DNA from 4 places in the Paenibacillus sp. Negev47 genome. Region 1 is predicted to be linked to each of the others. Evidence: riboswitches for the same ligand, from Rfam matches in the RefSeq annotation. Region 1 holds a riboswitch; each other region holds the start of a gene.
The links. A riboswitch is a leader RNA that binds a small molecule or an ion and turns the genes downstream of it on or off. The one in region 1 is predicted to bind cyclic di-AMP.
Positions count from the first base shown of each region.

Region 2: it holds a riboswitch for cyclic di-AMP, as region 1 does, so the genes downstream of both, AC4G47_RS20180 (C40 family peptidase) here and AC4G47_RS23215 (HAD family hydrolase) in region 1, are expected to answer to the same signal.
Region 3: it holds a riboswitch for cyclic di-AMP, as region 1 does, so the genes downstream of both, AC4G47_RS00540 (C40 family peptidase) here and AC4G47_RS23215 (HAD family hydrolase) in region 1, are expected to answer to the same signal.
Region 4: it holds a riboswitch for cyclic di-AMP, as region 1 does, so the genes downstream of both, AC4G47_RS00150 (resuscitation-promoting factor) here and AC4G47_RS23215 (HAD family hydrolase) in region 1, are expected to answer to the same signal.

Region 1 is NZ_CM177754.1:5,130,384-5,133,574, reverse strand. It holds tRNA gene AC4G47_RS23225 (tRNA-Leu) at 243-325, shown strand; gene AC4G47_RS23220 (glutathione peroxidase) at 471-950, opposite strand; cyclic di-AMP (ydaO/yuaA leader) riboswitch at 1,321-1,496, shown strand; gene AC4G47_RS23215 (HAD family hydrolase) at 1,612-2,010, shown strand; gene AC4G47_RS23210 (HAD family hydrolase) at 2,398-3,081, shown strand.
Region 2 is NZ_CM177754.1:4,519,485-4,522,675, forward strand. It holds tRNA gene AC4G47_RS20170 (tRNA-Leu) at 25-108, opposite strand; gene pelA (pectate lyase) at 283-1,236, opposite strand; cyclic di-AMP (ydaO/yuaA leader) riboswitch at 1,664-1,795, shown strand; gene AC4G47_RS20180 (C40 family peptidase) at 1,801-2,265, shown strand; gene AC4G47_RS20185 (carboxymuconolactone decarboxylase family protein) at 2,363-2,692, opposite strand; gene AC4G47_RS20190 (hypothetical protein) at 2,828-3,046, opposite strand; gene AC4G47_RS20195 (hypothetical protein) at 3,167-3,191, opposite strand, start outside.
Region 3 is NZ_CM177754.1:110,442-113,632, reverse strand. It holds gene AC4G47_RS00550 (M1 family metallopeptidase) at 1-451, shown strand, start outside; gene AC4G47_RS00545 (hypothetical protein) at 462-1,304, shown strand; cyclic di-AMP (ydaO/yuaA leader) riboswitch at 1,559-1,696, shown strand; gene AC4G47_RS00540 (C40 family peptidase) at 1,700-2,170, shown strand; gene AC4G47_RS00535 (GNAT family N-acetyltransferase) at 2,526-3,020, shown strand; gene AC4G47_RS00530 (c-type cytochrome) at 3,171-3,191, shown strand, end outside.
Region 4 is NZ_CM177754.1:32,081-35,271, reverse strand. It holds gene rsmA (16S rRNA (adenine(1518)-N(6)/adenine(1519)-N(6))-dimethyltransferase RsmA) at 1-86, opposite strand, end outside; gene rnmV (ribonuclease M5) at 91-636, opposite strand; gene AC4G47_RS00150 (resuscitation-promoting factor) at 792-1,976, opposite strand; cyclic di-AMP (ydaO/yuaA leader) riboswitch at 2,248-2,501, opposite strand; gene AC4G47_RS00145 (TatD family hydrolase) at 2,743-3,191, opposite strand, start outside.

The sequences.
Region 1 (3,191 bases):
TAAGTTAGGTATTCACAGGGTATAGGGGAAGATTATATATTACTATATATAAATGATTACACAGATCGGCTCTATCCGGAAAAGAGGGGATCAAAACTAATGATATGCAGTTCATGACTAAACATGACGAGAATATGCGATTTTTGAGGAAAATGCCTGGCTGAAAAAGAAGCATTAAAAAATACTTTACTTTTAGATCTAAACCCGGTATAATCAATTCTGTTGCCGATTATTTACGACATGCGGTCGTGGTGGAATGGCAGACACGCTATCTTGAGGGGGTAGTGGGCGTATGCCCGTGGAGGTTCGAGTCCTCTCGACCGCATCATATGAACGATTAAGAAGAAGCTTTCCTTTATTGGAAAGCTTCTTCTTTTTGTCTTTTCGACCATTATGACATCAAGTTAGAAAAAAGGCCATCCATTACCGAGGCGATCGTGCTTACCTTCCGGTTACGGGTGGCCTATGTATTATTTTTGAAGCAAGTTCTTGATATCTTCTTCAATCTTGTCGGGTGTTGTTTTGGGAGCATAACGTTTCAGTACCTGTCCGTTCTGATCCACAAGGAATTTGGTGAAATTCCATTTGATTGCTTTGGAGCCGAGCAGGCCAGGAGCTTCCTTGCTTAGATGCTGGAAGAGAGGATGAGCGCTTGAGCCGTTCACATCAATTTTCTCGAACATAGGGAAGCTCACGCCATAATTCATCTGACAGAACTCTGCAATGTCGTCCGAAGAGCCTTTTTCCTGTGCAAATTGGTTGCTTGGAAAACCCAGAACTTCAAACGGAGCATCCTGAAACTTGTCTTGTAGTTCTTGCAGACCTTTGAATTGAGGAGTGAGGCCACATGAGCTAGCCGTATTCACAATCAGTAGCACTTTGTCACGGTAGTCGGACATTTCAACTTCTTGACCGCGAAGAGTATTCACTTTGTAATCGTAGATTGTCATCTAAATCGCCTCCATTATATAATCTTATACCCCTTATTATATTGGTTGCAATTAAATAATACAAAACTAATATGGTGTTAAAAGAATCAAAACAGGCAAGTTGTGCAGAATACGTGAATGAATTGCGATGTGATTTTCGTCAGAGTGAGAATTAGATAGACTTGAAGAGATAGATAGAGTATAACCTTGTTGTAAGCGCTATTATGTATGGGTATTGGCGAAAATCTGCCGATTCGGTGATCTGTGCGGACTTTACACCGTCATGGCGCGGGTGTATGATTCATAACGTAATTTCAATTTAAACTAAATTGTACTTGAAAAACGAAACAAACGATAATATCGCTCGATCTTACTTTAAGATATACGAACGATGTTTTAATCGCTGAGTTTCCATTCATTGATGAGTGGGAAACGGGGGAACCAACGGAATGCGCTGTCCAGGACAGTGGGCATTCATGGGGTGAATTTTCCGGTGACAGCCGGAAATAGGGCGACTCTCGCGCCCGAATCCGTCAGCTAACCTCGTAAGCGTTAAAGGGAGAGGCAACAAGCCGTACGCTGGTTCATGGTGTTTTCGCCATGGATTATTTAAGAAGCGTTCGGGAGGCCTTGGTCCCCCACGCTTCTTTTTTGTTGTCTTTTCACGCCAAGGGAGGAACGAATGATGGATACTGAGATGATCTTAGTGACTGCTCCAAATGAAGCAGGACGCAAATTTATCAAATTGCTAATGTACAAAAAAATGCCGTTTGCCGTTCTAACCAACAGTGCAGGGGAAGAGCGTAGACTCCGTAGAATCGGGGTAGAGCATGTCATTCGCATGAACACGGCTGCAGCTCAAAAATGGTTTTTGCCGCAGGGCAGCGTAGGCAATGTGTTTATTTTCGAAAACAGCCTGAATCTGACCTGTCGTTATTTGCAAATCTGCCGTTCATGGACATCGAAGTCCCTGTGCGTCATTACGGAACAGAGTCATCCAAAGGGCATCTATCGGGGGATGGGCGCAGACCGAATTGTATATTCACTCAATGGGGAAGTCGGCTTTCTCCTGAATGGTTAGTGCGCTAGCTTGATAGCTTGTGATTGCTCCGGTGTAAGGGGCCTGTTATAATTGAATATATCAATAAACGGAAATTTGAGGAGACTCATGCTTGATGGTGGGTCTTCTTTTTTATGGTTTTTAGAGGTAGTTCAAAAAGTCCGCTTTTGATTACGAAGGATGCCTGGCGGCATCCTCAGCATCGAATATGAAATTCAGCCGAATAAGAATATGCTTACGAAGTATGTTTCCTTCGGAAACACTGTAGTTGCTCACGTAGTTTTCCCTACGCTCCGCTACTCCATTTCTAGCTTCATTCCATCTTCTCGGTACTGAAAACCAGACTTTTTGAACACGACTTTTAAATTAGGATCAGGAATCGCCTGTGGCTTACAAGGAGGAATTGGCGTGCCGGATGTAGGTGGAATAAAGTGGTTGTTTTTTGATGTTGGAGATACGCTGGTGGACGAATGGGAGCCGGTTGATGATATTATCGGACAGTTCGTCCGTGAAGCATGCGCTTTGGGGTATCCGGTGCAGATTGAGGCGGTACGAGAACTGTTCACGAACTGTTACCAGAATTATGAGCAATGGCCTATGAGAGTGGCTATTCGAACATTCATTGGAGACGAGAAGCACCAAAAACAGATTCAGGACAAGCTGAAGTTTCAAAAAGATCTTGAACGTCCTTTTCCTTCAGCGGATTCGGTTCTTGAGCACTTGTCGAAGCATTATCGCATTGGCATTATTGCCAATCAAAGTCCTGGAACGGAAGAGAGACTGGAGAGCTACGGGTTGCGGAAGTATGTTGATGTTCTGGCCTGTTCGGCTGAAGAAGGGGTGTCCAAGCCAGACCCTGAGTTATACGCTGTAGCCTTGAAGCAGGCCGGTTGTGAACCAGAGGAAGCCGTCATGATCGGGGATCGGATCGATAACGACATTATTCCTGCTCGGAAGCTGGGCATGCGTACGATACGGATTATGCAGGGTTACGGGAGATTCCAGCCGGAACTATCGGATGACGAACGTGCAGATTGGACTGTTGATTCATTGGATAAGCTCCTGCCGTTATTGGTGCCAAACCAGGATTAGATGATTGCGTACGAGAGATTCTACTATAAATGAAAACACGTTGCTGTATAGCAACAATAAAGGCTGATCAACTTGGGTATAGAATACCGGAGTCGATCAGCCTTTTTAAT
Region 2 (3,191 bases), 610 kb from region 1:
AAGAGGAACCTTTTATTTATTTGATGCGGTCGAGAGGACTCGAACCTCCACGGGGGTTAGCCCACACGGACCTGAACCGTGCGCGTCTGCCAATTCCGCCACGACCGCATATTATATCTCCGTAAGCAATCTCGGCGACAAGAAATAATATATCATGCGGAATCTATCGTGTCAACAGTGAAAATAATAACAATAAAGCCCGAGCCAGACGTCCATGTCTGAGTCGGGCTTTACTTATAGTTACTAGGAATTGACGCAATGAAACCTGCGACTCCTTACTATTTACAGCTTGGAAGGCCAGTTACCGTACCATGCATAACCGCCTCTTCTTTCTTTATCAATATCACTTAGTTTGTATCTAACTACCCCGTCGCGACCAATAAAGATCGGTTTATCCGTTCCCACTTCGTAGAAGCGAGCCCAGATCGGTGCAGCTTTGGAATCAGCGATAATTTTGCTGTCTCCGTTTGCTCTTTCATACTTGTAACCCGTAATCTTCACTTTGTTAAACCACGCCTCGGCTCCTTTAATGGATGCCGTAATTTTGGCGTTAGCAGGTCTGGTTTTCAGGAATTTAACAATCGTTACACTCTCTGCAGCCGTCAGCGATGGTACTTCATAGATTCTTGCGCTTGCCGGTTTAAGGGAACTGGAATCATGTTGTTGTCCCCATGCTGTCAGCTTACCGCCTGAAACGACCTGTGTATTCAGAATCGCTTCTACACCTTTAGCAACTGAGTTCTTACTGCGATTGGCAAGGGCACTGTCGATAAACGAGAAGTCACCTTTACGCGTTGCTACTTCATCCAGCATGTACATGACGTTAATCATGGCATCATCATTATAAGTGATGTGTTTGTGATATCCGGAGCTTTGGTACACTTGCGGCCATCCACCGTTTGAATACTGCATATTAATCAAAAAATTGATTCCTTTAATTGCAGCCGCTGAGTAGCGCGGATCATTCGTCTTTTTGAATTCCTTCGCCAATCTTCTAATCTCTGAGTATGTAGCCTTGTTGTCAATCGTGGACTTCGCCCATTCTCCACTGGTTTGTTTATAATCCTTTCTCCAACCTCCATCTGGCAGCTGGTTCTTCAAAACATCGGAAATACTTGCTGTTGTACCTGATGCATCGGCAGCAGATACCGTTGCTACAGGGAGAACTGCCATTCCAACGGCTGAGAATACCATGGTACATGCTAGAACAAAAGTAACTATTTTTTTTGCTTTCAAAGATAACACTCTCCTATGTTCGTTTTAATAAATCTCCCACTTCTACCTAACTTAAGATTCGAACCCCAAACCTCCTTTATTTGAATTCATCGCACAATAAAATCAAATTCCATCCAATATGTGGATTGGATAAAACGATAATATGCAAAAAATCGATTTTTGTCAATATATGCAACTTAATCAATATAATCTCTTTAATTCTACATAACGGAATAGTTCTTTTAACTCATGACAAACTTATTTATTTGTCCAAAATCACCTTCAACGAATCAATAGTGACGTTTTTGTCATGAATGATACCCAAACTTGATCCCCTCTTTCATATAAAAACCGTAATTCCGATAACATTGGGGTAAAACGAAGGGTTTTAAATGGGTTTGACAATTACGCATTTATGCAATATAGTTTCAAATAGTTACAAAAACTTAATTATTCATTGCCGAGTTTCATGTTTGAAAACGGGGGAACCAATTTGGGTGAATTATTCTTATACATAGGAAATATAGGGAACCTTCTACCGAACCCTTAGCTAACTCCGTAGGCATCGAAGGGAGAACATTTATTTTGAAAAAACTGATTATCTCCATTTTTGGAGCAGCTGTACTATTTACATCCGGGGCAACAAGCACAGAGGCAAGCAGTATTAACTCCGTAGTGAACAACATGACAGGCATACCTTACAAGTGGGGTGGCACGACGCTGGCTGGCTTCGACTGTTCCGGGTTTATGAGATATCTTTTCAACAAATACAGCATTGAATTGCCACGTACTTCGCAGCAGCAAGCCAAGGCAGGTACTCCGGTATCCAAAAGTAACATTCGCACAGGTGATCTGGTGTTCTTCAATACGATGGGCAAAGGCATTTCACATACAGGTGTATATATCGGTGGCGGACAATTCGCTCATGCTTCCAGCAGTAAAGGGGTAAGCATCACCAAGTTGTCGAATCCTTATTTTAATGATCGTTACGTAACAGCACGTCGGGTGACTGGACAGTTTATGTACGATAAAATGTTAGGGAAAATGTAGGTATGATATAGAAAGAGGAGGCTCCGGATCACCCGGAACCTCCTCTTTTGTTTAGCTAGTCATGTATGGACCAATCCTTGTACTACCTTACCTGTATTTAATGCAACGCCTTCTGCACTCGCATTGCGCCTTGAGACAGCGCATGTCCGCCTCCGACAGCTCCAGCAACTGCAACGGTCTCCATGATCTCCTGATCTGTAGCACCCTTCGCACGGGCTTCTTCCACATGATAGAAGGTACATACCTCATTGTTAGCAAATAGGCCAATTCCGAGCGCAATGAGCTGTTTCGTCTTCGCATCAATTACGCCAGGCTGAAAACATTCTCCGGTAAACTCATGATACGACTTCACCACACCTGGCAGCACGTCGCTTAATGCTCCAATCTGATCCTTGTAGGCATGAACTTTATCATTCATCAATGTCATTTGCAGCACATCCTCTCGGCTATAGTTACAGATTTCCTCACTGTACCTATCTTCTCACCCGAGTAAGTCATTTATGCCAAGAAATCATGGTAATTGCAAACAATTAAATGTTCATGTTCTAGCGAAATTATACGGTTACTCACTAAGTAAACTTTGGCGCGGCTCGCTGAACAACTGATATCGGTAATTGCGATCCAGCTTAACAACACGTCGATTCCGACGACGGATAAGTACCTGCTCACCATCCCAGGCAACCACAATCCCGGTTACATCGTTAGTTTCCAGCTCGTCCCTCACTACTCTTACTTTCTCACCTGACAGACGCAGAGCGTCCAGTTCTGAATCACTGATCATGTTCATGGCTCCTATATTCCAAATTTATTTACAAAAAGAGACCTAAAATGAAATGTCATTTAGGTCTCACGTGACTGTATTGGACTGTCATGTCATTCGAAATTATGTCCCGACTGAAAGTTACCGCTGCGCGTGCTCTTTGCTG
Region 3 (3,191 bases), 1.8 Mb from region 1:
AGCTGATTTCCAGAAAGTTGTAGAGCAAGTAACCCGTACTTCCTGGTCTGATTATTTTAATCAATATATCTATGGTAACGGAATGGCTGATTTTGCTGTCGAGGATATTCATGTTACACCCGTGCAAAAAGACGGCCAAACATTGTACGAGTCTTCCGTGACGATCGTGAAAAAAGGCAGTGATTACAACGCCGTTCCTGTTCGCATTGCTTTTGAAGACGGGCATATCCTCACCAAGCAATGGAATGGCAAGGAAGATCGCATCACCTATAAATTAACTCACACATCCCCTGTCTCCTGGGCCATGACCGATCCTCTGTACACGATCGTGCTGGAGAACCGCCACATGAACAATTTCCTGAAATCCGGACTGGATGAGCCAACAAAATCCCGCTGGAGCATGAGTGTAACCAAACTAATAGAAGCCATATTCGGAGGTCTGTCATGGTGAGGTGGAAACGGTGAAAGCAAAAATACGCGAAGGCTGGTTTCTCGTCCGTCAGCATATGTTCATTGCAGCACTCTTATTTCTCTATCAGCTCATATGGGGATATTTCCTCTATCGAATGGTTCAATCAGCGGTCGTCCCACTGCTCCTGCGCTATCCTGACCCTGATGCCGGGGAGTTAAGTACGCTTTTGTTCAAAATGGAAAGCCAACTTAACCTGTCCACCCATCCGGAGGTTCATCGTTATCTGTGGATCCTGGGGGCTATGCTGCTGGTTCGCATGTTGATCAGCCCCCTCATTCAAGCAGGACTGCTCTACTCGCTTCAGCACTATAATAGTACTGAAGAGCGCATTCCATTCGTCCGCGGAATCAAAAATCTGTGGAAACCGATGCTGTTGCTCCACAGCATACGTACATTATTGATACTTCTACCCGCCTACTGGCTCATACCGAAGCTGTATTCAATTCTACTGGATGGATTTCATTCCCTTCAATTACTCTTGCCCGGCATACCTTATGTAGCTGCCTGGTTCATATATGGCTGGGTTATCCATCACGTCCTTCTCTACATGCAGTTCGGTATTTCCGCACCGGAGGGAGAAGGTGGCGCTCACGGCACACTCAAAGCACTCTGGATTGCACTACGACATCTCATCGCCGTGATTGGCATTGCACTGCTGCTGGGCGGAGTTCACCTGCTTATCTTCGGGGCGTTCACTTCAGCCTCATGGTTACTAACAGGACTCACCGGACTTATACTACAACAGACGTATCCTCTTGCCAGATGTCTAATGAGCCTGTGGAAAATATGCGCCCATTTTCGCTTATGGCAGTCCAAAACATCCAAAGGTTAGAGCAGATCGTTTAAAAATTGTTACCATCGCATGTTAAACTCATGGCCTAATAAGTACTTATAAATAGGCAAGCCTCAACCTTTCCCCGTCAAAGGTCGAGGTTTTTTTTGCTAAATTTATTGTTAAACGTTGCCAAACCGGTACACCTCTGTTACAATAATCGCAGTGAGTTTTTAGTAACAACTTTGTAATCTTTATATTCATATTTGTAACTACTTAAAATTAAATCGTCATTTCTTGATTTCGCAGGTGCATAACTAGCATAGCCAAATTCCTGGCACCTGGGAAGCGGGGGAACCAGTTATGGGTGAATTGATCTTGCTACAGAGGGATCATAGGGGACCTTCAACCGAATCCTTAAGCTAACCTCGCAGGCGTTGGAAGGGGTATCTCTCTTGTTCAAAAAGAAATTAACCGCAGCTGTACTTAGCCTCACATTTGCATTATCACTTGGTGCAGGCAGCGCATTCGCAGATTCAAAAATGGATACAGTAATTGATTCAGCAATGGGAACTACATACAAAAGCGGGGGAACAACGCTTAACGGCTTTGACTGCTCCGGGTTCACACGGTATGTATTCGACAAGTTGGGTATTGATTTGGCACGCCAATCCAGTTCCCAATTCGAAATGGGCGATTCCGTATCCCGCATGGAGATGAGAGCTGGCGATCTGGTATTCTTTAATACAACAGGTAAAGGCGTATCTCATGTAGGAATCTTTGTAGGGGATGGAAAGTTCGCACACTCCTCTTCTTCCAAAGGCGTTACGATCAGTGCATTGAGCGAAAACTACTGGGCCAATCGTTATGTTGGCGCTAAACGGATTATGAGCACGGACGCATATGAATCACTGGCCCTTGACTAGGGACAAGCTGGGCAACATGATGCTGTAACCATTAACCCTACTGGAACGAAGTAAGAAGTATAACAGAACCGCCCGGTACATTCTCCGCAGGAATGTATCCGGCGGTTTTTTTGTGCTTCATCCCCTGTTCACGTAGCAAGTAACACACGAGGCATATCCTGCGACATCAACAGCTTTACTTGGCGTTCGTTTGTCCGTGCCCTTATGATGTTTTTACCCATCCCGTTATAATATAAACGTAATTACCGGAACTTTTGTTTCATTTTTTTCCCAAAGTTGCAGACTTGCTAAAAGAACTGCTCTTTTGTAGAGTGGACAGAGGGTTTGGTGATGAATGAGAGGAGCGTGCAGATGTATGAATGAAGCCCCTGTGACGTTTCACGTTGTACCCATGCTAGAAGAACATGCGGAGTTTATCTGCAATTGGCAATACGAGCCGCCTTATAATATCTACAGCTGGCTCCCCTGGGAGCAGATGAAGGCACTTGAAGTGGAATTTGGGGATGCACAGCTACGGCAGGAACAATATGCGATTGTTCTAGATCAGAACGAACGCATATATGGATTTGTTCAATACTTCCCCCTTCAAGGGGTAACCCGGATTGGCCTCGGCATGCATCCAGAGCTGTGTGGTCAGGGTCAAGGGAAAGCTTTTGTCACCGCCATTGTACAGGAAGCCATTCGCCGAAACCGGACGAATGAGATTGACCTGGAAGTGCTGACTTGGAATGCCCGTGCCATTCAAGTCTATCTGAAGAGTGGATTTGTCATCCAGGATACATACGAACGACAGACCCCTACCGGCTTAATGCCCTTTCACTGCATGGTCTATGAAGGGCCTCGTGATTAGAATTCATTGCAAAACAACCAAATCTGCTCCTTGTTATGTGATTAGTTCAAAAAATTACCACAAAATGCTATGATGTGACTACAGGTTCCGTTATAATGATATGGATAGTTTCAGGTTAGATGATCTTTCATTCTGGAGGGGACATAAGGGATGCACAAATGGATCATGAGC
Region 4 (3,191 bases), 1.7 Mb from region 1:
TTCTTGAATGAGAATCCGTGTCTTTGAATAATCTCTTTGGTTCGCTTGGGCGTTGCAATTTCAATCGTTTCTTCCATGTCTCTCATATGCTCACAATCCTTCGCGTTCAATTTGCGCTAATGCTGTGGAGAACTCTTCCCGTGTAATCTGAAATACACTCAGACGTTTGTGAAACTGCTTACCATTACAATATCCAATGCCCAGCAGATTGCCCATCTCCATACGGCGTGCGGCGGCCTGCGGGTGTACGATAAGTCCTGCCGCAATGAGGTCCTCCCAATCGATGAGGCTTGGAGCACCTTCGTATGAAGTATGTACGCGTTCCAGCGCGTGCCGAATCGCCTCTGGTGAGGCGTTTTCCACCCCGATGTCTCCTTTACGCGTCGCATCGGCTTCCGGAATGAAGGCATGCTTGCAGCCAGGGACCTTGTTCGCAATAATTTTACGAATGCGCTCGCCGGCATGATCCGGATCTGTGAGTACAATGACTCCCCGTCTCTCCTGAGCAAGCGCAATCCGTTTTAGAATGCGTTGGTTGATGGCTGATCCACCTGTTTCTATCGTATCGGCTTGCACAGCCCGGCGAATGGCTACCGTGTCATCGCGGCCTTCCACCACAATCACTTCTTTTATCATGTTCCATTTCTTCCTTTCTAACGCAAAAAGAAGAGGAATATCCTCTTCTCTGCCAAACGGCGGGGGAGACTGAATTCAGACCCCTCCGCCGCATATTCCGCATGAATCATTCATGCAACTATTTTATAGCATTCCCATTTCAAAGTAAAACGATTTTAGTTCGCTTCCGGCTTCACCGGACCGATCACGTAGACCGTCTTGCCTTTCTTACGTCCAAAATTCAGGGCATGCTTCACACTGTCATAATATACATCAATTTTGTTGCCTTTAATGGCACCGCCTGTATCTTCCGCACGACGGAAGCCCAGACCCTCGATATATACCCACCAGCCAATTGGAATGACTTTGGGATCAACCGCAATGGTGCGCCCTTCCGTTACACGAGTACCGGAAGCTGTTTTGGTACCAATGCCAGGCTCTTCGGAAGAGTAGGCAGTCATGGATACGTTCTTAAGTACTTTGGAGTATTTAAAAGAAGTCCCGGATACGGTAATCACTTTGCTGCCCGAGGCAGATGTTTTCTTCGAGTTCGTTGTTGTAGCCTTTTTGGTTGTAGAAGTTTGAGCCGATACCATCTGAATCTCAGGTTCTTTCACGACCGGTTTCGCTTTGGTGCCGACAGCAATCACTTTATCTACACGATTATTCGCGACGGATTTGCCGACCATTTTTTTGGAGACCAATTCTCCATCCTGAAATACCTTTTCGATATGCTGTACAAGTGTGCCTTCTTTGCCGTTCACAACGACACGGTTATCCCCTTTGTACAAGCTAGGGTCAGCCGTTTTAATTACTTTGTAAGCGATTGGTTGCTCTACATCCACTGTACGCTTTGTTACACGCACTACACGGATCTTCATATCCGCTTTGATAGCAGTTCCAAGCGCCGGATACACTTTATCATTATTTTCAACTTGAATACCTGATTTTTGAATTGCATCTTCTACCGATGAATCGGTTGTATACAGAGTCTTGGTGTCTCCGTCTGCCGTAATGTTGACTGGAACGGCCCGCTCAATAACGATTCGGTCTCCATCTGTAATTGCTCCATTGAGCGGAATGGATACCTGATCGTGAGGGCTGACTGTGATTGACTGCTCCTCCAGCATTTCCTGAAGCATTCCTGTACGAGTCTCTACCACCTGAGCTTTGCCATCAATAACCAGTGAAATTTGTTTCCCGGCCTGACCGTAAACGACTAACAAGATCATGATTGTAAGCGCAATTGAGAAAATCGCGATCAATGCCATTTGACGCATGTTCTCATGCTTCCACCGCAACGCGAAAGACTTACTGGATGATCGTGACTCATGGGTCTCTTCTGGTTGGAATGTGCCCACTTCTCCGTCCTCCTTCATAGCCTCGTCGTCTAAAGTAATGCATGATGTCTTTGACGTGACTATACCAATTTTTCTACAGAACACAGGTCGGACCATATGACCGGTTCTGCACCATGAACCCATCTTCGCAACATGATGTCATCCTCCTGAATACCTACCGTATGATGACAACATTTCTTTTATTCAAAAACAAAAAAGCCAAAGAAAGAGTGTAAGAGGAACTCTTTCGTGGCTTCCGAATGATTTTGAATATCGGAAATTCATGCACGAGGTTGCCTCTCTTTTTCCGCTTGCGAGGTTAGCTGTCGGGTTCGGGCGAAAGAGAGCCGCCCTATCTTGGGTCACCCGCTCATGGCGGACGCCCTTGAATTCACCCCGAGACCCAAAGAAGAAATCAAATATGGCTTCGCAATTCCTTTCGCTGCTTTTGGGTCAGCGAATGATGCGCAGCAGCTAAATACACTGCTGTTTAAGCCCTATTGGTTCCCCCGCTCTCCGTTAACGGAGACTCAGCGAGACTGATTCATGAAAGTAATGTTGTTTCATCGGAAAGTGTCCCTTTGTTCATCCCCCGAACATCTGTCCAGTTTTCCGCACAACAATTCACTGAAAAGATGATATCCTGTTTTGATGCATGTTGTAAAGCGTTGATCAAGTACGTTTTTCTGAATATTTGGTTAAAATATTGTAATATTCTTGATCTATTTGGATCAAAGGGCAAATTACCTCCGCTTACCTGCCTTTTTCACCTGATTTACTCGATTTTTTAACAAATCCCAAATCGTTCCATGGCATTTTTGGTTGTTATTGCAGCAATTTCCTCTACCGAAATGCCTTTAATTTCCGCTGCTGCCTCTGCAACCAGACGTACATGCGCTGTCTCATTCCGTTTCCCACGATACGGATGAGGTGTCAAATATGGAGCATCTGTTTCAATGAAAAATCGGTCCATCGGAACCTTCGCCAGCACCTCTTTGGGCTGTTTTGCATTTTTGAATGTGATCGGGCCTCCGAAGGACAGATGGAAGCCCATATCGAGACAACTTTTTGCGGTTTCCCAGCTGCCTGAGAATGAGTGCATAACACCACCAACCTCGCCAGCTTTCTCTTCACGCAAAATTCTTATGATATCCTCGTGCGCATCTCGATTATGGATGACAATGGGCATGTTCACTTCACGAGCCAATGCAATTTGTTGTCGTAATACGCGATGCT